DNA from 3 places in the Rahnella sp. CG8 genome. Region 3 is predicted to be linked to each of the others. Evidence: predicted binding sites of a transcription regulator. Region 3 holds the regulator's gene; each other region holds the start of a gene.

Region 1 (10,103 bases), on a different contig from region 3:
ACAGTGATGCCTCTCGCTTACAGTCGCTGAAGTACATTTACGACCCGGCAGGAAACATTACTCAAGTGAATGATTCCACCGTCAGTACAGCCTGGTTCAGTAACCAGAGCACAGACGGAGTCCGGGAATTTGCCTATGACGCCTTGTATCAGCTTGTCAGTGCAACCGGGCGTGAAAACGCTTCGCACGGTGCGCAGGACAGTCATCTGCCTGCGGTTGATGACCAGCATGTGTCTTACACGCGCAACTACACGTATGACGACAGCGGAAACCTGAACACCCTGAAACACGCCGGGGCGGTGAACAGCACGATGAATATGGTCACCGGTCTGACATCAAACCGCAGCATCCGCCAGGACAGTAGCAATACCCTGACGCCAGCGACAATAAACTGGGATAACTGGTTTATGCCAGGCGGGCAACTGAAAACATTGCAAACGGAGGGGGGGAAGCCCGCCAGCGGTTACACCAACGCTATCGACCCGCTGATGTGGGACGCGAATAATCAGTTGCAGACGGTGACGCTGTTAAGCCGCAGCAGCACGGATATCGAACAGAATGACCGCGAGATATACCAGTACCGCGACGGGATAAGGGTACGTAAACAGACCCGCACTCTGACGAATGCGGGCAGCGGGTTATGGACAGTCAGTGAGGTGCGCTACCTGCCGGGGTTGGAGTTGCGCAACATCTGGCAGGAGACGCTGATTAACGGTGTCAGCAGTCAGCCAGCATACCGTGAGCAACTCGAGGTGGTGATCACTCAGGCAGGGCGCAGCCAGATACAAGCGCTGCATTGGGTGAAGGGGCTGCCGACGGGGCTCGGAAACAACCGGGTTCGCTACAGCGTGGATGACAACATCGGTTCCTTACAGCTGGAATTAGATGAAACCGGCCAGATCATCAGCCGGGAGGAATATTATCCGTTCGGTGGCACGGCGGTATGGGCGACCCGCAATGAGACTGAAGCGGCTTATAAAACGGTGCGTTATTCCGGTAAAGAGCGTGACAGCACGGGGTTGTATTACTACGGACACCGTTATTATGCGCCGTGGCTATGCCGCTGGACGGCATCGGATCCGGCCAGGGAAATCGACGGACTCAACCTTTTCAGAATGGTGCAAAACAATCCCATTACTCAATGCGATACCGGTGGTCTGATAACCACCGGCGCAGAGGCACGGCAACGTGTTATGCGTGAGTTTGTCACCGAGGCGCATATGGCACCGATAGAATCAGCCGCCCGGGAGAACAATGCGATATTGAGTTTCAGGGAATCCGGTACCTATACCATAGATGCCCTGAATAACGGTGCGGCGGCTAAGGGGCATAATATCCTCGAGAAAACGATAAAAGATAAGTCTGTAAATGCAGTTTACGGAGAGGATTCGGCCCAAATGCTGGAAAATGCAAAAAATGCAGGGCTGATAGGTCTGGTCGGGCATTGGGGAGGCGCAGCAGGTACGGTCTCGGGGATTTGGGTTCATAATCTTGAAAAAGCAAGAGATGAGGTATTTACGTTGGACTTATCCCGCCAGGAAGATCTGACTCGGTTCAGGGATAATATTAAAGCAAAACGTATTGTTCCTTATACCGGGGATTATGACATGCACGATATTGTATTAAAAAACAGCGGCGTGGCTCCGGCAGTAGGCAGCGAGGATGAAATTGGCATTCGTCATGCAATCAATAAAAATATTGCAGCAATAGATCCTTCCCGTCCTGCCGAAGCAACTCATATGAATGCTGTCCGGCACGGCGCACAAAATAATTTTGTGCCTTATATGTGGCAGGAAGAGCGACAACACGTTGAAAAAAGTCAGGGTTACTTAGGCGTTGTTGCCAGACCCGGTCCTTTCCCGGTTGCCATCGTTGACGGGGGTGACTGGACTGTCGCAGATACAGAAGCAGAGTGGCGTGACTATTTTCGTTCACGAAAAACGTCGCAACCGCAACACTGGAGCGCTTTCCCGGAAAATGTCCCAGATCTTAATACGGGCCTGAGAAATACAAGGCCTGGATTTGTATTAACGCCACAACATCAGCGTGCGATGAGCCGGTCGGCAGGTCATGTGGGTTAACCTGTGACGCCAAATACACATCGCAGATTAATGTACTTTTGATTCGCATTATGAATATTTCAGTGATTAACTATTTCTAGTTTTAATCAAAAGTAGTCGGTGTATTATCCTGTTTTTATTTTTATAGTGGCCATTTAAAGTGGTTGAAAGTTAAATTCTAAGTTGATAATGCAAGGGGCTGTTATGTTCAGGAGATTATCTGCCGAGTTTATCGGCACTTTCGTTCTGGTCTTCGGAGGCTGTGGCAGCGCGGTTATCGCTGCGGGCTTTCCTGGTCTGGGTATCGGGTTTGCCGGTGTCGCACTGGCATTTGGTCTGACCGTATTAACGATGGCCTTTGCGGTCGGCCATATTTCTGGCGGTCATTTTAATCCGGCGGTGACATTAGGTTTATTCGCGGGTGGCCGTATTCCCGCTACGGATGTCGTGCCTTATATCATTTCACAGGTTCTTGGCGGGATCGCCGCAGCGGCTGTGTTGTATGTCATTGCCAGCGGCCATGCGGGCTTTGATGCAACAGGCAGTGGTTTTGCCTCTAACGGCTATGGTGAGCACTCACCGGGCGGCTACAGCCTGGCCGCAGCGATGGTGTGTGAAGGTGTGCTGACCGCCGTGTTCCTGATTGTTATTCACGGCGCAACCGACAAACGTGCGCCTGCGGGGTTTGCTCCGGTTGCGATTGGTCTGGCACTCACCCTTATCCATCTCATCAGTATTCCGGTGACCAACACCTCGGTTAACCCGGCGCGCAGCACGGCGGTGGCGTTATTCCAGGGCACCTGGGCGGTTCAGCAACTGTGGATGTTCTGGCTGATGCCGCTGGTCGGTGGCGTGGTGGGCGGTTTGATTTACCGTTACATTCTGCAATCGAAAGACTGAATCAGCCTGCGTTAAGTGGTTTTCCTGACGGCGTAAAGTTTGTAGCATAAGGCTTTACGCCGTCTGTTCCGTGAACACCACCAGGACAACCCCATGCTTCCCCGTTTTAAACTGCTCTTTTGTGCTGCTGTTTTATCGTTCTCCTTCTCCGGCGCGTCAATGGCTGCCGATGCGCCTTCTTACGGTCCGCAATTGCAGGGATTTGATTATCCGTTCCCGCTGAAACAATTCTCTTTTAATTCTCAGGGTGCCCCGCTGCAAATGGGGTATCTGGATGTGCCGCCCACCGGGCATAAAAATGGTCAGACCGTGGTGCTGATGCATGGCAAGAATTTCTGTGCCGCGACCTGGGGTGACACTATTTCGGCGCTGGTCAGTAAAGGCTACCGGGTTATCGCGCCCGATCAGGTCGGGTTCTGTTCGTCGACCAAACCTTCGCATTACCAGTACAGTTTCCAGCAACTGGCAACCAACACGCATGATTTGCTTAGAAGTCTGAAGATTACCAAAGCGGTGATTGTCGGGCATTCGACCGGCGGTATGCTGGCGACGCGCTACAGCCTGATGTATGCGCCGGAAGTGTCGAAACTGGTGCTGGTGAACCCGATTGGTCTGGAAGACTGGAAAGCTAAGGGCGTGCCGTATCGTACCGTCGATCAGTGGTACGACCGTGAGCTGAAAACCTCGGCGGACAGCATCAGGCAGTACGAACTCAAAACCTATTACGTGAATAAGTGGAAACCGGAATACGACCGCTGGGTCGATATGCTGGCAGGGCTGAACAACGGGCCGGGGCATAAACTGGTGGCCTGGAACTCGGCACTGATATACGACATGATTTTCACGCAGCCGGTCTTTTACGAATTCAAAAACCTGCGTGTACCGACCACGCTGATGATCGGCACGGCTGACACCACAGCCATCGGCAGCGATATTGCGCCGCCTGCGGTAAAAGCAAAAATCGGTCATTACAACGTGCTGGGTAAACAGGTTGCGAAGCTTATTCCGCACGCGAAACTGATTGAGTTTAAAGGTCTGGGCCACGCACCGCAGATGGAAGAACCGGAAAGATTCAATGCGACGCTGCTGAAAACGCTGGCGCGCTGATGTTCCTGTCCCCCTGAAACGGTATTCATGAAAAAAACCGCAGTCATGACGGACTGCGGTTTTTTTATGTCTGCGGGTTAACGATTAACGCAGATTGTCCGGGAAGTTAGCCGGTAACTCGCTGGCAGCGCAGTCGATCACAGTGTCATTGTCAGCGCCGCAGTCACGGACGAAGGTAATGGTGGCGAATTCGTCGATGACTTCAGTCGGATAAGCGGGTCCGGCATCGCGGTAAGCATTCATCAATGGAATATGTTCGTTCTGGAAGCACACGGTTTTTTCCGGATTGTTCATGATCCAGCGTGGGAAGAAAATGGTGCCGTGGAACACGTTGTCCCCCAGATTTACAATCAGGCTGACATCTGTACCGGTCGGTTCTGTCCAGGAAATTTTGTACACATCAGAAGCCACACGCACGATATAGGCTTTCTGGTCTTTCACCCAGCGGTTACCGACCAGCCCGCTATGGATGCGGTAATCCAGCGTTTCGGCATTTTTCACATAGATTTCATAATTCCAGCCGTTGTCGTAAGTGTAAACAACGTGTTTGCCGATGAAATTGCTCAGGTCATGTTTATCAAAGTTGCTCATGGTAATTCTCCTTAATGCAGTAACAGGTGAAATGTTTTGTTTCGATGAGGAGAATATTACGCGCTAAAAAATTGATAAAAAAACGCTGATTTCAGATGGAAATAATCTAAAATTTAGATGTGTTTTTATCTGAAGGAAGGAACAGTATGGCACTTCCACGCACCACACTTGAGCAGTGGGTGGTATTACAAACGGTGATTGAACAAGGAAGTTACGCGCAGGCCGCAGAGGTACTGAACCGCAGTCAGTCTTCCGTCAGTTATGCCCTGAGTGGGTTACAGGAACGTCTCGGTCTGCCATTGCTGGAGATTCATGGACGTAAAGCGACGCTGACGGAACAGGGGCGGGCGTTGCTGATGCAGGCCACGCCGCTGATTTCCGCCTTTTTGCAACTTGAGCACCGTGCCGCCGGGCTGAAAGACGGGACGCGCACCGAACTGAGCCTGGTTGTCGACAGTGTCTTTCCCAAATACCGTCTGTTTCGCGCACTCAAAAATTTTCAGCAGCAGTTTCCCGATACCCGTGTTCATCTGACAGAAATTCTGCGCGGCGAAAGCCTTAAGCAATTAAATGAACGATCTGCGGATTTATACATCACCACACTGGCACCGGAAAATGCGATACAGGGGCGCTTCCTGCTCGACGTGGATTTTGTGCCGGTGGCCAAAAGCGATCATCCGCTGATGAGCCTCACCGTTCCGCTGACTGCGCAGGATCTGGCGCGTTTTCCGCTGATTAGCGTGGCCGACCGGCACACGCCGCGTGCAGAAAATGTGTCATCCGGCCCTGTTGCCAGCTGGACATTCACCACCGTCGGGGCCGCGATGGAAGCCATTGCGGTGGGCGTGGGGTACGGCTGGCTGCCGCTGGAAAGTGTGGAAAAAGCGCTGGAGAGCGGTTTGCTCCGCCGACTGGAATTATCAGCCAGAACGGTGCGGCAAACGGCTTTGTATATGGTGATGGATAATGAATCTGAGCGGTTTGATAAAACGGTCAGCACGCTGGCAAAAAGCATTCTGACGGAGTGCGGTTTGCTGCCATAACGTTCTGGCAGCAAACCGTTTCAACAGGGGCGTGATTACCTTTGTGATGTACGACAGGCTGCCAGAATATCCAGTTGCGGATCACGTTCCGAGGTTTGCACGTCCATCGCGCTCAGCACGGTGTGGAACAGGTTATCCTGTGAAACGTCTTTGTTCACGGCATACGATTTCAGGCATTGCAGATCAATTCCCTGCGCTTTCACATAACCGCTGGATAACCAGAACAGCATCGGCACGTGTGTCTGTTGCGCCGGTGCCACGCTGTAAGGCGTGCCGTGCAAATACAGGCCATTTTCACCCAGCGATTCGCCATGGTCAGAAAGATAAATCACGGCCACGTTGTACTTATCCTGATACTGCTTCGCCTTCTCAATCACCTGCGACACCGTGTAATCCGTGTAAAGCAGGGTATTATCGTAGGTATTCACCAGTTGTTCCTGAGAACAGTTTTCAATATCGCTGCGCGGGCAGTCAGGCATAAACTTACGGAATTCCTGCGGATAGCGTTTGTAGTACGTCGGGCCGTGGCTGCCGATCAGATGTAAGCCAATCAGCGTATTTTTGCCGTCAGGTTTGATGTCGTCATCGATATTCTGCATCAGCGCCATGTCGTAGCAGGTATCGCCATCACAGTATTTACCGTCTTTTTTTGTATCGATGGTGATATTCGGCACACGGTCGCATACGCCTTTACAGCCTTCATCATTGTCTTTCCAGAACACCGAAACACCGGCTTTATGCAGGATATCCAGCAAGCCTTCACTGTTACGGGCGCGGTTGGCGTCGTAGCGGGTGCGCTTCATATTCGAGAACATGCACGGCACAGAAATCGCCGTTGCCGTGCCGCATGACGTCATTTTATTAAAGAACACCACGTCAGGAATAGCCTGTGTGTACTGATTAGTCGGTTTGGCGTAACCCTCAGATGACTGATTTTGCGCCCGCGCGGTTTCCCCAATCACCAGGAACACCAGATTTGGTTTCTGCCCCGGTTGCTGCACCAGTTTTGCATCGTTGCCAATAGTCTGGAACGGCATTTTCGGCGTGAAGTAACGGTGATTGATGTACTGGAACGCGCTGTAGAGGTAGTTTGTCGGCACAATTTCCAGATTCAGGGTGCGGTTGTTACGGCCTACAGAGGCGTAATCTTTGTAAAAAATCCCGGCAATGGAGGCAACCACCAGCAATGAAATCACCATCGACACCAGACGGACACCGAGACGGCGTAACGGCGTTTTTTCATAGCTGACCGGTGTCAGGAAAAGCAAAATAGCGGGCAAAACGCCGGTGAAGACAAACCACAGTATCACTTTCAGATTCAGGTAAGACGACGCTTCAGCCGATTGCGTCTCGAGAATATTTTCGATCATGCCGCGATCAAATACGACCTGGAAGGTCATCATCGCAAAACTGGCGAGGGCACTGACCGGCAGCACGATAATAAAGAACGGCTTAAGCAATGGACGAAAGCTGAAAGGGGTGAACACAAAGTTCAGTGCGGCAAACAGCGCAACCGGAATGCTCAGGGCAAAAGCCAGGTTGTACGCGGGCAGTGCATGTAAGATGTGATAAAAATGCAGCAAAATCGGCAGATTAACGATAAAGGTAAAATACAGGGTCAGCAGTAAAGTCAGCGTAAAGTAGCTAATCTTCGGAAATATAGAGCGCAATGAAAACTCCCAACAGGGTGGTGGTAGCAGCGTTGATGTGAAGGAAACATAACGTATAGAAACGAATATCCAATAGGATATTCATCCAAGCTTAAGAAAGCCTTAATCTACCTGTCATAAAATTTTCATTATGCAGCGTTTCCGAAAAGGTTCAGAAAATAAAAAAAATATAAGAGACCGCCTTTTCGATCCTCAAGCCTTATGCTGTGCCGTGTAGCGATGCGGATGTTCAACGAAACACTCCCCTTGTTTAAACCTCTCTGAGTGCGTTTCCCTCCGCTCATTTTGATCTTTCCCTGATTATGCCTGTCCGGTTTAATTCACTACTGACTGCCTGCTGGCTGTCAGAAGGATGTTCGTGTTGATTTCATCTTCGGCCACAATTGCGGCCAGCAGTATCATAGAGCCAGGTGTCATTATCGGTCCGCGAGTGGTTATCGGGCCTTTCTGCTTTATTTCCGCCGGCGTGCAAATCGGCGAAGGAACACACATTTCTTCTCATGTCGTTATCAACGGCAATACCAAAATTGGCACGGATAACCAGATTGGCATGGGCTCATCCATTGGCGAGATCAGCCAGGATTTGAAATACGCCGGAGAACCCACCGGGCTGGAAATCGGCAATGGAAACCGCATTGGCCGCCACGTGACACTGCATCGCGGCACCGTGCAGGGCGGTGGTATGACCCGGATCGGGCACCTGAATGTGTTTGAAGGGGGCGTGCATGTCGGCCATGACTGTCAGATAGGAAATGCCACGTTTATCGGCGAACACAGTGCTCTGGCGGGGCATGTTTCATTAGGCAGTGATGCCCGGATTGATGCCCTGAGCGCGGTGCATCAGTTTTGTATTATTGGCACGGGCGTCCATCTCCTTGCTAATACCTGTGTGGTGCAGGACGTGCCGCCTTTTGTGATAGCGGGGGGAAATCGCGCGGTGCCGAAAGGGATAAACGAGCAGGCAACGGAATTTTGCCGGGCCGGAAAAGCGCAGCAAAATGTCATCCGCTATCTGTACGATTTGCTTTATCACCAGCCGGAATCGGTGGAACGGGTGAAGGGGGAAATTGAGCAGCTCAGCGCGGAATATCCGTTACTGTGCCACTTCAATGCATTTTTCCTTGATTCAGCGCGCGGGATTATTCGCTAACGATTTCACGGTAACCCTGCGGCTGAACAGAGGAAGAGGACTGTCAGGCTTCGAGTGCCAACAGGGCAAAGGTCGCCAGCCAGTGTTCGCCCATGTAGGTGCTGTCAAGATGGTTCAGCGCGCTGTGCAGATGGGCTTCTGCCGTCTGGCGCAGCAAGGCCGCACGCGCATCGCCCGCTGGCAGCGCAGAGGCCAGCGAACGCTGACACCAGGCGCGGCTGAGATTCAGTCCGTCCAGATGGCCAATTTTACCGTCACTGCGGTCAGTGACCGTGGCGGGGGTGAAAAGCGTGGCAGGCTGACTGTGAGCCAGATCCGGCAGGAAACGGCCAAACCAGGTCACAAATGCTTCGCCCGGCAGAACGCGCCGCATCAGTTCAGCCTCCATCAGGGAGGGTGACAGGAATTCATCACCGCCCGGTTCCCACGCCTGACAATGCACATCTTCCAGATGCCAGCGCAGCGCCGTTTCTTCGATCAGTTCTGCCAGTTTGTGATGCTTAACGCAGCGCGCATAATCAAGCGTTAATGCCAGTGCAAACGCGGTGTTAAAATGGCTGCCGACCCGCAGGGGATAGGTGGCTTTGGGCAAAAACTCACTAAAACTCTTTTCGAAGAACCGGCTCATCGGCGCCAGCGTTTTTGCCCATTCAGCAGCCTGCGGCAATGCCATCTCATGCAATTGCTGGCTCAGCGCCAGAAACCACGCCCAGCCATACGGTCTTTCAAATCCGGCATGTTGCGGTTGTTGCAGATAGGCCATTTCACCGGCGACGTTTTCTGGCGTGAAATGCTGGCCGATCACCGCAATGATTTTTTCAGCTTCCGGTAATTGCGGAAAACGATCCAGCAGGCGCAGCAATAACCAGTATCCGTGCACGCAGGAATGCCAGTCATAGCTGCCGTAAAAGACCGGATGTAACTGGCGTGGCGTTTGCGCATCTGCCGCGCTGCTCATGGCATGCATGAGTTTGTTCGGGAATTCACGGGTTAAATGATTCAGCGCCAGTGAGGCAAAACGGGACGCCATCTCTGGCGTCAGGGCGGTACTTTGTTGCGTCGTCATCGTCTTTCCTTATCAGAAACGGAACACAAAGAAATACATAAACGCGGTATTCACCAGCAACAGCAATACACCGGTTTTCCACTGCGCTTTAATCACGCCATTCTTGTCCTGCAATTCGAGCAACGCCGCAGGCACGATATTGAAATTGGCCGCCATCGGCGTCATTAAGGTGCCGCAGAAACCGGACAACATGCCGATCGCGCCCATAATCGCCGGATTTCCACCCAACTGGTTGACGATGAGTGGCAGCCCGATCCCCGCGGTCATCACCGGGAAGGCGGCAAAACCGTTGCCCATGATCATGGTGAAAAGTGCCATGCCGAAGGTATAGGCAATCACAATCGCCAGCGGTGAGCCGAGCGGAATGATGTTTTTGACCAGTTCAGATACCACGCCACCGACCCCCGCCAGCGCAAACAGCGCGCCGAGTGCGGCCAGCATCTGCGGCAGAATAGCCGCCCAGCCGACGGTATCCATCGTCTGTCCGCCCGCTTTCACGGCTTTGACCGGCGAATC
Region 2 (10,103 bases), on a different contig from region 3:
ACGCATGCGCTGCAAACGCCCCGCGCCGCAGGCTCTGAGTCCGCGCACCGGTTTATCCGATGCGGTTTCAATGGATTCGTAGAACAATTTGGTCAGACTGCCGGCAGTGTGTAACGTCAGTGCGATAAAGCCCGGAATGGCACCGACGCCAAACGCCATCACACACATTACCGCCCAGGCCAGTTCCGGCATGGTGCGCAGGAAAGCGACAAAGGTACGGATGCTGAATTTCACCCATTTAGGCGAATCCGTATTGCTGGCGGCGAGAAAAGCCAGCACGACTGCCAGCGCCGTCGACAATATCGTTGAGGACAACGCCAGCTGAATAGTTTCCCAAATCAGCGGCAGCTGAATATTGAGACGATATCCCCAATACGCCAGTGAACCTTCGGTATGACCGTCAGCAAATAACAATGACCAGTGTAATACCGGCACCGTCTGACCAATATAATCAAAGAAGCTCGGCGCGGAGACAATAATCGTTTTTAAATTAAGTTCGGAAACATTGCCTGACCACAGATATAACAACAACATCAGCCCTGACCAGATCAGCGCTTCCCGCTTTTGTTTACCGCGTATCTGCTGGTAATAACGATTGAAGTCTTTGTTCAAAATAATATTTCCGATTTGCGATAATCATTATTCCTCCCCCTGCGAAGGGGGAGGTCAGGAGGGGGTATTAAAAAAACAATAATGGTAAAAGCTTTCGCTTCCTGAGTTGCCATTAATACCCCACCCCAACCCTCCCCTTCGCAGGGGGGGAGTTACGGGTTAGCGACCGCCTTTAGTCAGCTCACGCTTCATATCAATAATCTGCTGATATTCAGCCAGGGACGTTTCGCCGATATGCTGTTTGCCGCCCACCGCTTTTACGAAACAAGCGTGGTCATCTTTATCCAGTTTCTTAATGGCAGAAACCAGCTTAGCTTTAAATGCCGGTGGCAAATCGCTGCGCACTAAAATCGGACCATTAGGAATTAATGGCGATTCCCAGATAATGCGGATTTTCTTCATCAGATCCGGATGGTCCATGCGGATCATGCGGTTGAATGCACCGGAGGTATAACCGGTTTCGCGGTCGCCGATCATTGAAGTCCAGGTGACTGCGCCTTCGAACTGGCCGTTCAGCACGCCAAGAATATCCTGCTCATGGCCGCCGGAGAAGGTTACGCTGGAGAAGAAGTTGTTGTATTTGTTATCCGTCGTGCCGCCAAATTCTTTCTTGAATGTCTGGTTTGGGATCAGGTAACCCGAAGTAGAATCCGGGTCAGCGAAACCGAATGATTTGCCTTTCAGGTCAGATAATTTCTGGTACGGGCTGTCGGCTTTCACGACAACCACGGAGTGATAACCCCGGGATTTATCCGTATCGTCAATGACAATGCCGACCAGATCCACCGCTTTCGGATTATTAATATAAACCGAAGCAAAAGATGACGGGGACATGCTTAATACCATATCCACTTTCTTACCTAATAACCCCTGAATAACACCTGAATAATCGGATGAATTACGCAGTTTGGTATCCACATTTAATTCTTTATCGAAGAAATCTTTTACACACTGATTATCGCCGATTTGCTGGGTGGCATTCTGGCCACCCAGAATACCTAAGTTTAATTCTTTAGGAGCATCTTCTGCCATGCTGTGCATTGCAGTAAAAGAACCTGCTACGAAGACTGCCAGACGTAATAACTTCTTCATGTAATGATGACCTTGTGTAGATTGAGAGAAAGTAGAAATAAGCACTGCAAAATAAATAACGTTATTGTTTAACTGTTTATCGCTTCGTGTTCTTCACCGTATAACTGATGCAAAATGCCTTCAGTTAACTGGTCCGGATGGCCGTCGAAAATAATCTGCCCTTTCGCGATGCCGATAACGCGGGTGCAATAATCTTTCACCAACTCGACAGAGTGCAGGTTGACCATCACGGCGATATTCTCTTCGCTGACTTTTTTCAGCGCATTCATGATGCGCAGGGTATTTTTCGGATCCAGTGACGCCACCGGTTCATCGGCCAGCAGAATTTTCGGGTTCTGCATCAGCGCGCGACAAATCGCCACACGCTGCATCTGGCCGCCGGAAAGGTTTTCGGCACGCTGCAATGCATGCGGCAGCATGTGCAACCATTCAAGCAAAGAGATGGCGCGGGCGCGGTCTTCGTCATCGAACTGGTTAAAGAATGATTTGAACGTTGAGGTGTGGCTGAGACGCCCCAGTAACACATTTGTCAGGACATCCAGACGAGGCACCAGGCAGAAATCCTGAAAAATCATGCCACAGCCTGAACGCCAGCGACGCAATGCTTTGCCGGTAAGCCCGGCCAGCTCCTGCTGTTCACCATTTTCGTAATGACATACCACACTGCCATCCGTGAGCGGGATCGTACCGTTGAGCACATGCAGCAGGGTGGATTTACCCGCGCCAGAACGGCCAATTACCGCCACGAACTCACCGGCGTGGAGATCAAAATTGATGTCATTCAGGACACGCTGACCCGATTTATAGGATTTCACCAGGCCTTTGACGTCCAGAACTTTGTTCAGATGCTGTGGCCCGGTCTGAGGATATTCAGCCTGTGCCAGCTTAAGTTGAGCTTGCGCCATGATGCTGTCTCTCGGTTGCTTTCGTTATCTGGCGTTCATTAAGCGCGAGTTTTATGACACATCAATGACGATTTAATGGACAGCGCATGACAAAAATGCAACAGATTAAGTGAAATTACCTAACCCATATCCCGAATGACGTTTAACTTAACAAGTATCATTTAAGTCTATGATTAGATGGCATCCCATCAAAAAAGGAAGATGAAATGGATAATCAGTCACTCATCGCCACGCTGAAAGAGATTGCCGGCAGCCGCCACGTTTTAACCGGCGACAGCAACACCGAACGCTACCGCAAAGGGTTTCGCTCCGGTGGCGGCAAAGCGCTGGCGGTCGTATTTCCACAAACGCTGCTGCAACAGTGGCAACTGCTCAAAACCTGCATCGCCGCCGACAAGATTGTCATTATGCAGGCCGCCAATACCGGGCTGACCGAAGGTTCGACGCCCAGCGGCGACGACTATGACCGCGACATTGTTATTTTCAGCACCCTGAAACTGGACACGATCCAGTTACTCGACGGCGGTCATCAGGTGATCGGTTTTCCCGGCAGCACCCTGTATAAGCTGGAAAAAATCCTCAAGCCCTACAACCGCGAACCGCATTCAGTGATTGGCTCGTCCTGCATCGGCGCATCGGTGGTCGGCGGGATCTGTAATAATTCTGGCGGATCGCTGGTGAAACGCGGCCCGGCGTATACCGAAATGGCGCTCTATGCACAAATCGATGCACAAGGCGAATTGCGGCTGATTAACCATCTGGGCATTAATCTTGGTGAAACGCCGGAAGAAATCCTGACACGTCTGGAAAAAGGCGATTATCTGGAAACCGATATCCAGCATGATCAGCGTCTGGCGTCGGATCACGATTATGCCTCACGTGTCCGCGAAGTGGATGCGGATACGCCGTCGCGTTTCAACGCGGATGAGCGACGTTTATTTGAAGCTTCAGGTTGTGCGGGCAAGCTGGCGGTTTTCGCCGTGCGGCTCGATACGTTTCCGGCAGAAACGCAGCAGCAGGTTTTCTATATCGGCACCAATGACACGGCGGTGCTGACAGAATTACGCCGTCAGATCCTGCGTGACTTCGCTAACCTTCCGGTGGCAGGGGAATACATGCACCGGGATATTTTCGATATCACCGAAGTCTATGGCAAAGACACTTTCCTGATGATCGACAAACTTGGCACCGACAAAATGCCGGACATGTTTACTGCCAAAGGAAAGTTCGATGCACACGCCAGTAAGGTCCCTTTCCTGCCCAAACATTTCAGCGACCGCGTGATGCAGTGTCTGAGCAAAGCCCTGCCGAATCATCTGCCACCGCGTATGAAGCAGTATCGTGACCGGTTTGAACATCACTTACTGCTGAAAATGTCCGGCCCCGGTATTGACGAAGCCCGAACCTTTTTGACACGTTTCTTTAGTGAGGGTCAGGGTGATTTCTTTATCTGTTCCGCCGACGAAGGCAAGAAAGCCTTCCTGCATCGCTTTGCCGCCGCCGGTGCCGCCGTGCGGTATCACGCGGTACATGAAAAAGAAGTGGAAGATATTCTGGCGCTGGATATCGCACTGCGCCGCAATGACCGCGACTGGTTCGAGACATTGCCGGAAGATATCGACAATCAACTGGTGGCAAAACTGTATTACGGCCATTTCATGTGCCACGTTTTCCATCAGGATTACATCGTCAAAAAAGGCGCAAACAGCAAGGCGCTGAAACACAGGATGTTAGAACTGCTCGACGCCAAAGGCGCGGAATATCCCGCTGAACATAACGTCGGCCATTTGTATCTGGCAAAACCACATTTGAAAGAATTCTACCGGCAGGCAGACCCGACCAACACCTTCAATCCGGGTATCGGGAAAACCAGTAAGATGAAGAACTGGCAGGAATAATGTCCTTCAAAAGAGGAATGGCGTAGTCGGCGCAGGCAGTTTGTTCCCAGACAGCGCGGAGGACCCGGAGCGTACATAAAGTACGTGAGGAGTCCGAGCACTGCCCGGGGGCAAAATGGCAAGTAAGATAGCCATTAAGTTAAAATAACTGTGTTCCGTAACCCCACATAATTACCGTCAGAGCCAGAAGCAGCTCTAATACCAGAACGCCCATTGCCAGTGTTGAACTGGAGAACAGGAACCCTTCGCGACGGTCGATATTGAGGAAGTTAGGAATGCCGAGATACAACAGGTATCCGCTGTAACACAGGCCGATCAGCCCGACAAACAGGCATAACCAGACCATCGGATACAGGGCTACGACCCCGCTGAGGAACATGGGTGTGGCCACGTAGCCGGCAAAGACGATACAGTTGTTGAGTGTCGGGCGGCTGTCATAACGACGCGCCATCCCGTAGATAATCCGCCCCATCAGTGCGACAGCAGCGAGCATCAGAACATAGAAAATGACGGCGATATAAGACGCGGTAAACATGGAAACCATCAGCTTCTCGCCATCACCGAAGTTCCAGCCAAGTTGCGTTGTTCCGATGAAAGAACAGACAACCGGGATGAGCGCCATTAAAAGAACATGGTGGGAATACACATGTGAAACGGTTTCCCGCTCACGCTGGATTTGTTGCAATTCGGGACCCGGATTGGATATCAGTCCCCAGACATGATTAGCCATGAAACACCCCCTTGTACGCCGAAAGCCGCCAGCAGCGCGCAGTGATAAACCTTCGGGATTGCCCGTCAGACAAGGGCATAAAGAAGGTGGCGACCTGTCTATATTATAGTCGCTCTTGCCAGCTTTGCTGATACGGCCAATTCAGCGTAATGGGAGATCAACCGTATCAGATCGCCGTTAGTGAATATAGCGTGCAGCCGTAAACGTCACGCCAACCAGTACCAGCATCATGCTGACAATCCATCGGGTCTGTTTAATCATGAGATCGTAAAACATTGCCTGCATTGCACTCAGTGAAGCTTCAATCTTCACAAAGCGTTCATCTACTTTTTCAAAGCGCCGGTCGATCTTCTCAAATCGTTGTTCTATTTTGTCAAAGCGCTCATCTACACGATCGAACTGTTTATCGACCTGTTGAAACTGTTTATCTACCTGTTCAAACTGTTTATCTATCCTCACCAGATGATCGTCAATTCTCAGCAGGTGCCCGTCGATGCGCGCGATGCTCTGTTCGGTTTTCCCGACACGACCCCCGATATCTGTCACCGCTTCAGTGAGCGTGACCATCTGGTGCTCCAGTTTGCCGACACGGAGATTCGTCTCCGTGATCACTACCGTTAGCTGACTGACCTGCTGTTCCACCTTCCCTACCCGCAGATTCAGCCCGGCAATTTCCTCACCATTTTTGATTCCCTGCTTTTCAATATTGTTGATCTGGTTTTGCATGAGCTTTTCCATGAGCGATTTTCCTTTGTAATCTTCCGGCCAGGCAGGCGCGCCTGGAAAATAGAGCATCCTGTTGATCGGCGATAGATCCCGTCTGCTGAGCTGAAACATAGTTGTTGTCCCTCACATGAGCTTTCCCTGTTTAGAAATCCTTAATCTGGCCACAGTTTGCACTGGATAAATAACCACCTCAAATCAATTTCCTTCTCGACAAATACGCGATTGCTTATGTATCTATATATGATTGAGTTGCATTGCTTTAATGAATAAATATCAATGAAAATAACCTGTTACGGGGATCGTTAACAGGTCAAACTTAAGGAATTACGGACGGGCGCGGGTTATGGAAATCATAGCGTGCACCGGGGAAACCGGGCATTTTCCAGCCCGCATTAACTCATCAGTTTTTACAGGTAAAAAAGTCTGCGGTACGGTTAAAAAATCATTAACGTAGAGGCAGACACTTATCAGGAGAATTACATGCGCATTACCTGCTTACATACGGCCGACAGCAATATTGCGGTTTTCGAAAATACAGCTCACGAACTTGGGCTGGATCAGCATAAGTTTGTGCATGTTTCGCGGCCCGATTTACTGGCTGCAGCCGAAAAGGCGGGCGGGCTGACTGCAGAAATTCGTCAGCAAACAGCGGATGTGCTGCTGGCATTGAGTGAAAATGCCGATCGCGTTTTACTGACCTGCTCGACGCTGGGTTCTGCCGCGACGCTTGCCAGCGAAAGTGCCGCGGTGCCGGTGTTGCGTGTCGATCAGACGCTGGCGGAACAGGCCATGAAAACAGCGGGCAGTGTGGTTGCACTCTGTGCGGTCGAAACGACCCTGGAGCCGACGCGGCAGTTGTTCGCGCAGGTGGAAAAACATCCGCAGGCGCAGTTTGAAATCCATCTGGTGGCAGGCGCATGGGAAAAGTTTAAGCAGGGGGATCTGGCCGGATATTTACAGGCTATCGCAGCGGCGGCTGATGTGGAATACAGGCGAGGCGCGGCCTGCGTGGTGCTGGCTCAGGCTTCGATGACCGGTGCGGCACAACTGACCCAAATGGGCAAACCGCTTACCAGCCCGGAATGTGGTCTGCGCGCGGCACTGGCCTGAAATTAGCAAGCACACAGCAAAAATGCAGGCAGAAGCTATACTGATAAGGAATATCATTGGCTTAGCCGGATGGCCGATGACGACTGAAGGTTATGTTAAGGAGAAAACATGAAAATTATTCTGTGGATCATCGCCATCATCTTTATCGTCGGCTTACTGACCCTGACAGGGGTGTTTAAACTGATTTTCTGACCACGTTGTCTGTCCCTGCAAAACAAAAAGTCCGGCATCTGGCCGGACTTTTTCATTTCAATCATCTGCTCAATCATCTGCCTCTTCGACGGAAGGCTGCGTTTTCTGCTGCTCTTTCTGCTTACGGTAGTTTTTGGCAATCTGTGGAACAGGCACTGCTTTGCCGGTTTCCATCCAGGTGCGCAGGCGGTTGGCATCGGCAAAGGCCGTAAATTTCCCGAAGGCATCCATCACGACCAGCGTAACGGGCTTGCCGTTAATGGTGGTACGCATCGCCAGGCAATGGCCGGCTTCATCGGTGTAACCGGTTTTGGTCAGCTGGATATTCCACGACGGATTCATGATCAGATGGTTGGTATTACGGAACGGCAATGCATACGCCGGATGGCTGAAGACAGCCGTTTTTTCAGCAGTCGTACTTAGCTGACCGATCAGCGGATAGCGCTGTGAAGCCAGCAGCAGCCGTGTTAAATCACGCGCGGTGGAGACGTTGCGCGGCGACAAACCGGTCGGTTCAGCATAATGCGTATGGGTCATGCCCAGCGATTTCGCCTTCGCATTCATAGCATTGATAAATGCAGAATAACCGCCCGGATAATGTGCCGCGAGACTGGCCGCAGCCCGGTTTTCTGAGGACATCAGCGCCAGTTGGATCATCTGACGACGGGTAATTTCACTGTTCAGTTTCACGCGGGAGAACACGCCACGCATTTCAGGTGTATTACTGATATCGATATTGATCACTTCGTCGAGTGGCAGATTCGCATCAAGCGTCACCATCGCGGTCATCAGTTTGGTCAGGGAGGCAATCGGCCTCACCTCATCCGGATTTCGGGAATAAATCACTTCGTGGCTTTTCAGATCCACCACCATGGCACTGCCGGAAGCAATTTGAACGATCGGGGCGACGGCCGGCTCATGCTTTGCAGCGGTGGCGGCAGGGGCAGACAACATGCCTGTATTTAAGGCTAATAAGCTCAGAACCAAAAGACGGATTTTCACATGCATTGCTCTGTATTTAGAAAGTTGTCATTAAGATATGTCGTAACAGCGGGCGGAATTATAAGTGAGGCGAAAAGTCTTAGCACCCGCAATTTTCAATTCTATTTGTCACAAAGTCTGTCACCACCACCCACAGACCGTGGAACGACGAGTAAGTGAACACTTGCGTAAGAATGCACTGAAAAAATAAAGGGACGCTCAGAAAGCGTCCCTTCGAAATACACAGGTGAATATTATTGATTGTCGATCAGATAACCAATCTCCTTCGACGTCTTCAGCACGCGCACTTCAGTAAATAACTCTGTCGCCTCTTCGTACTCTTTACGCAAATAACTCAGCCACTGTTTAATGCGCGCAACGTGATACAAACCGGTATCGCCCTGCTTTTCCAGACGGGTGTATTTCTGCAACAACGTTATTACCTCCGGCCACGGCATACGCGGTTCGTTGTACTTCACCACACGGCTGAGATTCGGAATATTCAGCGCACCACGCCCGAGCATCACGGCATCACAACCGGTGGTGTGCAGACACGCCTGGCCGCTTTCGTAATCCCAGATTTCACCATTGGCGATCACCGGAATACTCAGGCGTTGACGGATTTCGCCAATCGCAGCCCAGTTAATACGTTCCGGCTTGTAGCCGTCTTCTTTGGTACGCCCGTGCACCGTCAGTTCCGTTGCACCCGCCTGCTGCACGGCATCTGCAATTTCAAAACTGTGTTCCAGCGAATCCCAGCCGAGACGCACTTTGACAGTCACCGGTAAGTGAGCGGGCACCGCTTCACGCATGGCTTTGGCGCCCTGATAAATCAGCTCAGGATCTTTGAGTAACGTTGCGCCACCGCCACTGCCGTTAACCAGTTTGGACGGGCAACCGCAGTTGAGATCGACACCGTAAGAGCCCAGTTCCACCGCACGGGCGGCGTTTTCGGCCAGCCATTGCGGATACTGACCGAGTAGCTGAACGCGCACTAACGTGCCCGAAGACGTGCGGCTGGCATGATGTAATTCAGGACACAAGCGATAGAAGGATTTAGCGGGAAGCAGCTGATCCACCACGCGCAAAAACTCGGTGATGCACAAATCGTAGTCGTTTACTTCTGTGAGAAGTTCACGAACCAGAGGATCAAGCACACCTTCCATCGGAGCCAGTAATACGCGCATCGCAGTTCAACCCTTAAAAATGACGCGCAAGATTACCGCAAGGCCCGCCGCCGGGCAATTACCCCTGAGACAAATCGCCGCTTAATGAGGTTTTCGCCCTGCCCTGCAAGCGTCTGACTCTGACGGAGCGCCAGGCAATCCACACCGCCAGAAGCGCAGGCACAGCAAACAGCAGGAACATCCAGAATGCCGCGCTGGCTGCACCGCTATCCCCCTTATCAACGCCTGCAAAGTTAGCCACCGTTCCGGCTAACGCCGCGCCAAGCGCCGCCGCAAAAGATTGCACCACGGTTATCGACGCACCGGCTTTTTCGCGATCCTCTTCCGGTGCCTGTTGCAGAACGCGGGTCAGCAAATGCGGCCAGCCGAGGCCAATCCCAAAACCGGCCAGCGTCAGCCCGAGCACCACGCCACTGATATTCAGCCACGGCAGACCGAAAGCGACCGGCACGGTGAACAACAGTAAAAGCAAACCGGCAGCCAGGATCAGTGGCCCGCAGATAATCGCGCCATCCGCGCGACGGCCTGTCCAGCCGGAACTGGCCACTTCACTTAATGTCCAGCCCGCGGCCGCCGCGGCAGTGATGTATCCGGCGGCCAGCGGGGTCTGACCGTGTAAATGTTGCAGCAGATACGGCACAAACAGTTCGCAACCGAGGCCGATAATCAG
Region 3 (10,103 bases):
GTGGATAACGTCCGTTGCGAACTGGCGACGCATTATCTGCAACAGCAACAACTGCCGATTTCCGAAATGGCGTTGCTGCTAGGGTATTCCGAAGTCAGTGCCTTTTCGCGGGCTTTCCGCCGCTGGTTTGGCGTCAGCCCGCGTCAGTGGCGGCAGACTGCCGCCAGCTAAAGCGCCATCTCCCGTTTAAAGACTTCCAGCGTGTGCGCCTTCACGCGGATAAATTCCGGGTGGCTCATGATTTCCGACCCTCGCGGGCGCGGCAGGTCGAACGGCACGATTTCCGCAATCTGCGTCGGCCGCCTCGTCAGCAGTAAAATCTCATCCGCCAGAAATACCGCATCTTCCAGGTCATGCGAAACAATCAGCATAGTGACGCCGGTCGCCAGTTGCACTTCCTGTAATTTATCGCGGATAAACAGCGTCATCTCGAAATCCAGCGCCGAGAAAGGCTCATCGAGGAACATCACTTCCGGACGCGTCGCCAGCGCCCGCATGATGCACACGGTTTGCTGTTGTCCGCCGGAAAGCTCATACGGATAGCGTTTCAGGTCGAAACGGATATCAAACATCTGCGTCAGTTCTTCGACCCGCGCATTCACATCCGCTTTGCTCATGCCGTGGCGTATCAGCGGATAGGCGATGTTGGCGCGGGCGCTCATCCATGGAAACAGCGCGTCGCGGTAGTTCTGAAACACATAGCCGATGGTGGTTTGCGCCAGCGTTTTGCCGTCGAACAGAATGTCGCCTTTATCTACCGGGATCAGACCGGCGATCATGTTCATTAAGGTCGATTTACCGCAGCCGTTCGGCCCGAAGATCGACACGATTTTTCCACGCGGTAAGTCGAGATTCAGGTCGGTATACAGCGGCTGTCCGGCAAACGCCTTGCTCAGTCCGCGGATCGTCACATGGGTGTCCGGGCGCGTGGCATATTGCGGCAACTGCGGGCCTTTATAATCAGGGTTCAGCGAGAGAGGGTGCGTCATGCTTTGCTACTCCAGTGGACGGTTTTTTTCTCGATCAGCAAAAAAGCCAGATTGAGCAGATAACCCAGCGCGCCGGTGATCAGGATCGAGGCGTACATATCTTTGATGTTAAACACCTGCTGGGCATCGATGATCCGGTGGCCGAGTCCGGTTTCTGATCCGATAAACATTTCGGCGACGATCACGATCACCAGCGCGATCGACACGCCGGTGCGCAGGCCGACAAAGGTTTGTGCCAGGCTTTCCATCAGCATGATGTCTTTGAAAATATGCCAGCGGGAAATTCCCATTACTTTGGCGGCCATCAGGCGCGTTTTTTTGGCATTCATCACGCCGTATGCGCTGTTGAACAGGATGACCAGCACGGCGGCAAAGGCAGCAATGGCGATTTTGTTGGCGTCAGTAATCCCGAAAATCAGCATAAACAGCGGGATCAGCGCTGACGACGGCGTGGAGCGGAAGAAGTCGATCAGAAATTCCAGGCTGCGGTAAACCTTTTCATTGCTGCCCAAAATTACGCCCAGCGGCACGCCAATTACGGCGGCAAAGGCAAAAGACACCAGCGTGCGGTAAAGGGTTGCGCCGATGTCGGTGCGCATGGACGCGTCGGAAAATGACTGGAACATGTAGCCGATTGTCTCGACCGGCGAGGGCAGAAGCACGGGATTCAGCCATTTTGCGCTGACGGCCAGTTGCCAGAATAAAAACAGCAGTACCGGGCCGACCAGCGGCAGTAACCTTGAAGACCAGCGTGAAGTCATCCTGTTTCTCCTTATCCCTGATAGATCAGCGAAGCGACATCCACCGGCTTGCTGAAGATTTTTCTTTCCGTAAAGACGTCATAAAACTTCTGGAACCATTGCAGGTTGTCGCCTTTCAAATCGGGATACATCACGAAGCCGGGCAGCGGCACTTCTTTGACCAGCGCCGGTTCAATGCTGGTGTAACCGGCGACGTTTTCGCGCGCTTTATCAGGGTGAGCCGCAATGAATTCCACCGCTTTCTGATAAGCGGCAATAAACTTTTTGGTTTCTTCCGGCTTGCTGGCGATAAAACTGGCGTTCAGTGCCGCTGCGCCGCCGAACCACGGGGCGTCGGCGTTGCCGAGCACGTATTTAGAAATAACGCCGGTTTCGAGTGTGCGCGAAAGGTTTTTCATGCGTCCGACAGTGCCGGTCGGTTCGAGCGTATATACGCCGTCAATTTGCCCGGCGGCCAGAGCAGGCGCGTGTTGTCCGACCGGCAGTTCAATGACTGACGGATTAGTGAAGCCATTTTTCTCCAGAATAATTTTTGCCATCGTGACGTTCTGGATCCCCGGACCGCAGGCGATTTTCTTGCCTTTCAGGTCACTGATAGCTTTTGCCGGGCTGTTGAGCGGCACCAGAAATTCATCTAACACCAGCGTATGGTTTGACGGGTTAGAACAGATAATTTTGAACAGACCCGGTGAGGTGATCGCCCCGAGTCCCAGCGCGCCGGTTGCCGTGCCGTTGGCGCAGCCGTGGATCCTGCCGGTGATCATCCCTTCGACAATTTGCTGGGCACTGGCGAATTTAACGCCTTTCACATTCAGCCCGGCTTGTTTAAAAAAGCCCTGTTCCAGTGCCACATACAGCGGCAAACCACCGACAATCGGCCAGTAACCAATACGAATTTCATCGTCGTCGGCTGCAAAAACTGACGTCGGGATCATTCCGCCAAGGGTGGACACTCCGCCGGTAATGGCGAGCCATTTCATCAGCTGGCGACGTTTTTTATCAACTTCAGGTTTGATGTTTTTCATTGGCGGTTCCCTTAGCGGTTATGAGGACGTTGCAACTTGTACTGCAACTTGTATACATAACGTTAAGCACAGGGCGTGCCAGTTCGTTCCGGCAGCGGGAATAAACGTAAATTCAGCAGGTTGAGGAAAAAGCGCGCACTGAACTGGTGCGATTTTTGTGCACGCTTTCACAAAAAGGATCCACCGCAGGGCATGTGGCTAGCAATTTATCTAGCAACCTGCCCGGCGGTGGCGAGGGATCAGACTTTAAATTCACTGCTCAGGCGGCTGACGCCCAGACCGTTCACTTTGGTGACTTTGATTTGTACCGGAATGCGGTCTTTCATTGCTTCGACATGGCTGATCACGCCGATGGTTTTACCCGAGGCATTCAGGCTGTCGAGCGCATCCAGCGCGGTATCCAGCGTGTCGGCATCGAGCGTACCGAAACCTTCGTCGAGGAACAGCGAGTCGATACGGGTTTTATCGCTGACCAGATCGGACAGCGCCAGGGCCAGTGCCAGGCTGACCAGGAAGCTTTCGCCGCCGGATAGCGTGCGGGTATCGCGCACGGCATCGGCCTGCCAGGTATCGACCACTTGCAGTTCCAGCGCATCGCTGGTTTTGCGCTGCAACAGATAACGTCCGTGCAATTTTTCCAGCTGGCGGTTGGCCAGATACACCAGATGATCGAGCGTCAGACCCTGCGCGAATTTACGGAATTTCGCGCCGTCGCTGGAACCAATCATCTGGTTGAGATAACCCCAGTCATCACAGGTTCGCTGCGCCTGCGCAATCTGTGCAATCAGCGTCTGCTGACCATGGTGGCGTTGCTTGTCGCTTTCCAGTTGATTCTTTACTTCGCCCAGACGTTGTTGCAGGACTTTCAGTTGTTGTGCCAGCTCCGCCTGTTGCACCGTCAGGGCGTTAAGATCACTGTCGGTTTCACTCAGATGTGCAGGACGGGCAAGCTGATGTTTTTCGAGCTGCTGACGGGCATCCGCCAGTAATGCCTGCGCCTGTGCCAGTTGTTGTTGCAGATGTTCTTTGCGTTGCTGAAGCTGCTGGCGCAACGCGTCGTCGAGCAGCGCCAGTTTCACTGCGGCTTCATCCGCAAATCCGCTGGCGCTCAATGCCTGCTGCCACGCCTGTTCCACCAGCGTCAGTTGTGCGGCGGTCTGTAACTGTTGCTGCTGCGTACTGGCCAACTGACCGGCCAACTGGTCGCGCAGTTCCTGCGCCTTATGCAGCGCGGTCTGGACATCACTCAGCGCTTGTTCTGTCGCCTGTTGTTGCTGATGTAAGTGCTCGCGAACCTGAGCAACCTGACGCTCTCCGAACAGTTCGAGGCGTCGGGCATTCAGCTCAGAAAGGGATTTTTCACCTTCCGCCAGTTGCTTTTGCAACCGCACGAGGTCTTGCTGAGATTTTGCCTGCATCTCTTCCAGCCGGGTAACGCGCTCTGTCAGCAAGGCGCTTTGCTGCTGCACTTTCTGCTGTGCATTCAGTGCGTCGTTCAGGGCATCTTTGGCCTGTTGCAGGGCCCGCGCCAGCTGTTCGTGCTGGCTCAGTCGCGCCTGCGACTGCTGCTCTTCCTCATCGCGGGCGGTCAGCCATTGCGTGATGTCGGCGGTATCATGCAGCGTAAACGTCAGATTCAGCGGCGCACTGAGTTGTTGCCAGTTCAGGGTATGTGCATTCAGTTGTTGCTGATCCTGCTCAAGCTGAGTTTGCAGCCGTGTTTGTTGCTCTTTCAGGCCTTTAATTTTCGCCGCCAGTTCGATACCGCTGGCTTTTGCTGCATCGAATTCCAGTTGCATTTTCTCGACGCGCTGCGCGGTTTCAGAAGGTTTAACCTCCTGATAATGTTCAATCGCCGGATGTGATGTTGAGCCGCACAGCGGACAGGCTTTGCCGCTTTGCAAATTCGCGCGTTCGGCTTCAAGGCTGACGATCAGCATTTCCTGTTTATGCAGCGCCTTGACGTCGTTCAGATGTTCCAGTTGTTTCTGACATTGCAGACGGATCGCGCCCAGACGCAGTTCTTCTTCGGCCAGCACCGTCTGGTACTGCGCAAAATCTTTATGCTGTTGCTGCACGCGCTGGTTCAGTTGCGGGAAGATTTGCGAGAGTGAAAACAGCTGCTGCCGCACCGGCCGGAGCTGCATGAGTTCGGTTTGACGTTTTTGTAACACTACCTGCGGGTACTGTTTTTCCAGTTCAGCCTGACGTTGTTGTGCAACGTTAAGGGCTTCAGTCAGCGCGGCCTGACGGGTGTGATGCTGGCGGCTTTCCTCATCCAGTTTCTGACGTTCCGCCGTGATTTGCTGCAGCGTCGCGCTATGTTCACCAGCCTGTTTCTGCGACTCGCTGACCGCCTGTTGTGTTTCCACCAGCGATTTGCGCCATTGCGCGATTTCGCTATCCAGTGGCAGGATTTTTTCTTCGATCAGCGTTTGCATCTGGCGCTGTTCTTCCGCCTGTTTCTGCCGCGCAGTGTGCGCCTGTTCCACCGCCAGACTCAGCGGCGTCATCTGTGCAATCTGCTGCTCCTGCTGCTGCGTCAGTTGTATCAGTAATTGCTGAAGGCGCTGCGCGTCATCCTGACAGCGCTGGCGATCATTGAGTAACGGACGCAGTTTTTCTGCCGGTTCGCTGCGCGCCAGTTGCTGTAACTGCGGCGCGGCGGCCAGATTTTCCTGCTCTGCGGCGGTCAGTTGTTGCTGAGACTGCTGCTGTTTTTGCTGCACCTGCTGCCACTGTTGCAGCCAGTTCAGATCCTGCTGGCGCTGCTGCGCCTGCTGACTGAGGCTGATTTCCTGCGCGTTCAGTTCAGCACGTTGTGCTTCGAGCGTCTGGCGCTGTTCTTCGCTGAGCAGTTCGATTCCGGCCATACGCTGATGCAGACCGTCCAGCGCAATACGCGCTTCTTTATGTTGCTCAAACACGCGTTGAGAAAGCAGACCGTAAATTTCGGTGCCGGTCAGTTCTTCCAGCAGTTCGGCGCGGTCATTGGCATCGGCATTCAGGAATGCGGCAAATTGCCCCTGAGACAGCATCATGGATTTGGTGAAACGACCGAAATCCAGCCCGGTCAGTGTGGCGATGGCATCGAGTTTATCGCGCACTTTATCCGCCAGAATTTTGCCGTCGGCCAGTAACGCCAGCTCGACTTTCGGTGCCTGCAGATTTCCGTCAGGGGAATTTTTGGCGCGGCGCTGGCTCCAGAAAGCGCGGTAACCCACACCTTTGACTTCAAACTCCACTTCGGCCAGCGATTCTGCGGTGTGGCGGGTCATCAGTTCATTCTGGCTTGGTGTAATGTTCAGCCGTGGCGTCTGATGATAAAGCGCCAGACAAATGGCATCGAGCAGGGTGGTTTTCCCCGCGCCGGTCGGGCCGGTGATGGCGAATAATCCGTTGCTGGCAAACGGCTCGGCGGTGAAATCAATTTTCCATTCGCCTTCCAGCGAGTTCAGGTTTTTTAAACGCAGGCTGAGAATTTTCATTGTGCGCTGTCCTCCGCGTTCTGACCGTTGGTAACCTGTTCAACCACCTGCGCAAACAACGTGCGCATCCGAGCCTGACGCGGCTCGTCAGGGGCCGGTTCCAGCGCCAGTCGTCGTTCAAACACGTCGCTGACGCTCAGTTCGCTGAGGGTTTCTTTTTCCTGCTGCTCAATACTGTTGATGCGCTGTTCTTTGCTGCGGCGTAACAGCACGACTTCTACCGGCAGATCTTCCGTCAGCGCCTGAATGCGTCGCTGGATGTCGCTGAGATAATCCTGGGTGGAGACTTCAATATCGAGCCACACCGGTTTGGCCGGATCACCGCCTTCGAACTGTGCCAGTTGGTGTTCAATCTCCACCAGCGAGCCTTTGATTATCTGCATCGGCTGGAAAACCGGGATTTCCAGTGTGTCGATGGCGTTGAGCGTCGCACCATCAAAATCAAGTAAGTACACACTTTTAGCTTTGCTCAGTTCGTCAAAACTCAGGGCAATCGGCGAGCCGCTGTAACGGATATGTTCGGTTTTGGCGACGCATTGTGCACGGTGAATATGACCCAGTGCCACATAATCGACCGGCGGAAAGGCCTGCGCCGGAAACGCATCGAGCGTACCTATATAGATGTCGCGCACGGAATCAGAGGTACTGACACCGACAGTCGTCAGATGGCCGGTCGCAATAATAGGCAGCGGCATGCCCAGTTCGTCACGTCTGGCCTGCGCAGCCTGCCAGAGCGCGTCATAATGCGCGGCGATGGCTTCCTGCAATGCCAGTTGCTTGTCGCTGCCGGACTGTCCCGCCTGGCTGGCGAGCAGATCACGCGGGCGTAAAAACGGGATAGCGCACAGTATCGCGCCGGGTTTCCCGTCACGCTGACTGAGCACTAAAATCTGTTCAGAAAGGTTTTCACCGACGGTGGCAATCACCCGCGTATTCAGGCAGGAAAGGAGCTCGCGCGATTCATTGAGCGTGGCGACAGAATCGTGGTTACCAGCCAGCACCACCAGCTGGCAGCCGGTTTGCTGTAATTCCACCACGAAGCGGTTATACAATTCGCGGGCATAACTGGGTGGGGAACCCGTGTCGAAAATATCGCCCGCGACAATCACGGCGTCGACCTGATGTTGTTGCACCTGACCGGTCAGCCAGCGCAAAAATGCCTGATGTTCGGCTGCACGGCTTTTAGTGAAAAAGTACTGGCCTAGGTGCCAGTCTGACGTGTGGATCAGGCGCATGAGACTCCCGTATGAACCCTGGATGACGACAATGGGGTAAAGTATAAACGTCGGCAGGGGAAGCTGTCCCCGATAAATCAGACCAATTTCAGCAAGATGGCCGAAAATTATCTGTCATAGTTGACTGTAATGAACCATTCTTTTCATTCATAAATCTGTCACAAAACTGACGCATAATGGCGCCCGCAATCAAATAAAAGATCGCTAACCTATTGGCAGGACCTACGATGGCTAGACGTATATTGGTGGTTGAAGACGAAGCTCCAATCCGTGAAATGGTGTGTTTTGTACTGGAACAAAATGGCTATCAGGCCGTAGAAGCTGAGGATTTTGATTCAGCGATTGGGCAGCTTGTTGAACCTTACCCTGAACTGATCCTGCTTGACTGGATGTTACCTGGCGGTTCCGGTATTCAGTTTATTAAGCATCTTAAACGTGAGGCACTGACCCGCGAAATTCCGGTGATGATGCTGACCGCACGCGGTGAAGAAGAAGATCGGGTGCGCGGCCTTGAAGTGGGTGCCGATGATTACATCACTAAACCGTTTTCTCCGAAAGAACTGGTTGCCCGCATTAAAGCCGTGATGCGTCGCATCTCGCCAATGGCGGTGGAAGAAGTGATCGACATGCAGGGTTTAAGCCTGGATCCGTCGTCTCACCGGGTGATGGCCAACGAGCAGGCGCTCGATATGGGGCCGACCGAATTTAAGTTATTACACTTCTTTATGACCCATTCCGAACGTGTATACAGCCGCGAACAGTTGCTCAATAACGTCTGGGGCACTAACGTTTATGTGGAAGATCGCACGGTTGACGTGCATATTCGTCGTTTACGTAAGGCGCTGGAAACCAGTGGACATGACAGAATGATCCAGACTGTTCGTGGTACCGGATACCGTTTTTCAACGCGTTATTGAGCCCTCACAGCGGAGAATCTGTGTGCTAGAACGTTTGTCATGGAAACGACTGGCGGGTGAATTGTTTCTCTTTTGCCTGCCAGCGTTAATTCTCGGTATCTTCGTCGGCCATTTCGGCTGGCTCCTCCTGGTGTCGCTGATGGCGGCACTGGGCTGGAATTATTACAACCAGCTTAAACTCTCTCACTGGCTGTGGCTCGACCGCAGCATTACGCCACCGAATGGGCGCTGGAGCTGGGAGCCGCTGTTTTACGGGCTGAACCAGATGCAGATACGCAACCGGCGTCGCCGTCGGGAATTAGGTCAGCTCATCAAACGTTTTCGCAGCGGTGCCGAATCGCTGCCGGATGCCGTGGTGCTGACGACTGAAGATGGCAATATTTTCTGGTGTAACGGACTGGCGCAGGATTTGCTCGGTTTCCGCTGGCCGGAAGATAACGGGCAACATATCTTCAACCTGCTGCGTTATCCGGAATTCCGGCTGTGGATCCAGACCCGCGATTTCAGCCGGGCGCTGAATTTACAACTCAATAATGAGCATTATGTCGAGTTTCGCGTCATGCCTTATTCCGAAGGACAACTGCTGATGGTGGCACGCGACGTGACCCAGATGCGTCAGCTTGAAGGCGCACGGCGTAACTTCTTCGCTAACGTCAGTCATGAACTGAGAACCCCATTGACGGTATTGCAGGGGTATCTGGAAATGATGGAAGACGCCAAGCTGGAAGAGCCTTTCCGCACTAAAGCGCTGGATACCATGCAGGAACAGACGCGGCGGATGGACGGGCTGGTGAAGCAGCTGCTGACGCTGTCGAAAATCGAAGCCTCAGCGAATATTGATTTGCACGAGAAAGTCGATATTCCGGTGATGCTCGGCATGCTCGAACGTGAAGTGCAAACGTTAAGCAACGGCAGGCATGAAGTGGTGTTTCGCGTAAACGACAAGCTGAAGGTCTTTGGTAATGAAGATCAACTGCGCAGCGCGGTGTCGAACCTGGTGTATAACGCGGTTAACCACACGCCAGCGGGGACACGGATTGAAGTCAGCTGGCAACAAACGCCGCATGGCGCACAGTTCCAGATCAGCGACAACGGACCGGGCATTGCGCCGCAGCACCTGCCGCGCCTGACCGAACGTTTCTACCGCGTCGATAAAGCCCGTTCACGTCAGACCGGCGGCAGCGGACTGGGACTGGCAATCGTCAAACATGCGCTCAGCCATCACCACACGAAACTTGAAGTCATGAGTGAAGTCGGCGTCGGTACCCGGTTTATGTTTATGCTGGCGCCGAAGTTGATTGTTCCTCAGGAACAGGCCAGCCAAAGCGGCGTAAAGGGATAAAAATCAAGCCACAGCAACAAGCTGTGGCTTCTTTTAGCAGATGATCTGTAAACCTTTTTCTTCAATTAGCATCAGTAAGATCAGCGCCGCTCCGGTGGGTTTGGTTTCATCCCGCTCCCATTTTTGAATGCTGTTGGCGGACATATTGATGAGTCTTGCCAGTACGCCCTGACTGATTTTTTCTTTTTCACGCAAAGCGCGAATGCGTTCAGCAGAGCTTTCTGCGAAGGCTTTCAGTCTTTCCTCCTGAACGGCTTCATCAACTATTTTGTTAATTTCACGCATCGTGGTTTGGGTTACCACGCCAGATGAATCATGGAAGCGTTGAGCCATCCGCTGCATTTTT

What was found. The regulator PhoB, encoded in region 3, activates phosphate uptake and scavenging genes when phosphate is short. The targets are predictions, from matches to a motif close to CTGTCATAAAACTGNCNNAT.
Region 1: HGO41_RS18845 (phosphoethanolamine transferase) is a predicted target of PhoB. The motif match lies at 7,483-7,502, and genes of this name have one in related genera.
Region 2: phnC (phosphonate ABC transporter ATP-binding protein) is a predicted target of PhoB. The motif match lies at 2,650-2,669, and genes of this name have one in related genera.

Annotation. Positions count from the first base shown of each region.
Region 1 is NZ_JABAED010000022.1:17,718-27,820, forward strand. It holds gene HGO41_RS18820 (RHS repeat-associated core domain-containing protein) at 1-2,081, shown strand, start outside; gene aqpZ (aquaporin Z) at 2,265-2,960, shown strand; gene HGO41_RS18830 (alpha/beta fold hydrolase) at 3,054-4,067, shown strand; gene HGO41_RS18835 (phenolic acid decarboxylase) at 4,152-4,658, opposite strand; gene HGO41_RS18840 (LysR family transcriptional regulator) at 4,805-5,701, shown strand; gene HGO41_RS18845 (phosphoethanolamine transferase) at 5,737-7,371, opposite strand; gene lpxA (acyl-ACP--UDP-N-acetylglucosamine O-acyltransferase) at 7,733-8,521, shown strand; gene HGO41_RS18855 (DUF2891 domain-containing protein) at 8,565-9,587, opposite strand; gene HGO41_RS18860 (DUF979 domain-containing protein) at 9,600-10,103, opposite strand, start outside.
Region 2 is NZ_JABAED010000007.1:79,719-89,821, forward strand. It holds gene phnE (phosphonate ABC transporter, permease protein PhnE) at 1-612, opposite strand, end outside; gene phnD (phosphonate ABC transporter substrate-binding protein) at 772-1,704, opposite strand; gene phnC (phosphonate ABC transporter ATP-binding protein) at 1,773-2,609, opposite strand; gene dld (D-lactate dehydrogenase) at 2,816-4,507, shown strand; gene HGO41_RS08880 (Yip1 family protein) at 4,647-5,237, opposite strand; gene HGO41_RS08885 (hypothetical protein) at 5,415-6,074, opposite strand; gene HGO41_RS08890 (hypothetical protein) at 6,444-7,073, shown strand; gene HGO41_RS25910 (small membrane protein YohP) at 7,182-7,265, shown strand; gene pbpG (D-alanyl-D-alanine endopeptidase) at 7,335-8,273, opposite strand; gene dusC (tRNA dihydrouridine(16) synthase DusC) at 8,501-9,433, opposite strand; gene HGO41_RS08905 (MFS transporter) at 9,492-10,103, opposite strand, start outside.
Region 3 is NZ_JABAED010000004.1:48,311-58,413, forward strand. It holds gene qhpR (AraC-like transcriptional regulator QhpR) at 1-171, shown strand, start outside; gene HGO41_RS05145 (ABC transporter ATP-binding protein) at 168-989, opposite strand; gene HGO41_RS05150 (ABC transporter permease) at 986-1,750, opposite strand; gene HGO41_RS05155 (ABC transporter substrate-binding protein) at 1,762-2,775, opposite strand; gene sbcC (exonuclease subunit SbcC) at 3,015-6,263, opposite strand; gene sbcD (exonuclease subunit SbcD) at 6,260-7,498, opposite strand; gene phoB (phosphate response regulator transcription factor PhoB) at 7,726-8,415, shown strand; gene phoR (phosphate regulon sensor histidine kinase PhoR) at 8,438-9,757, shown strand; gene HGO41_RS05180 (helix-turn-helix domain-containing protein) at 9,791-10,103, opposite strand, start outside.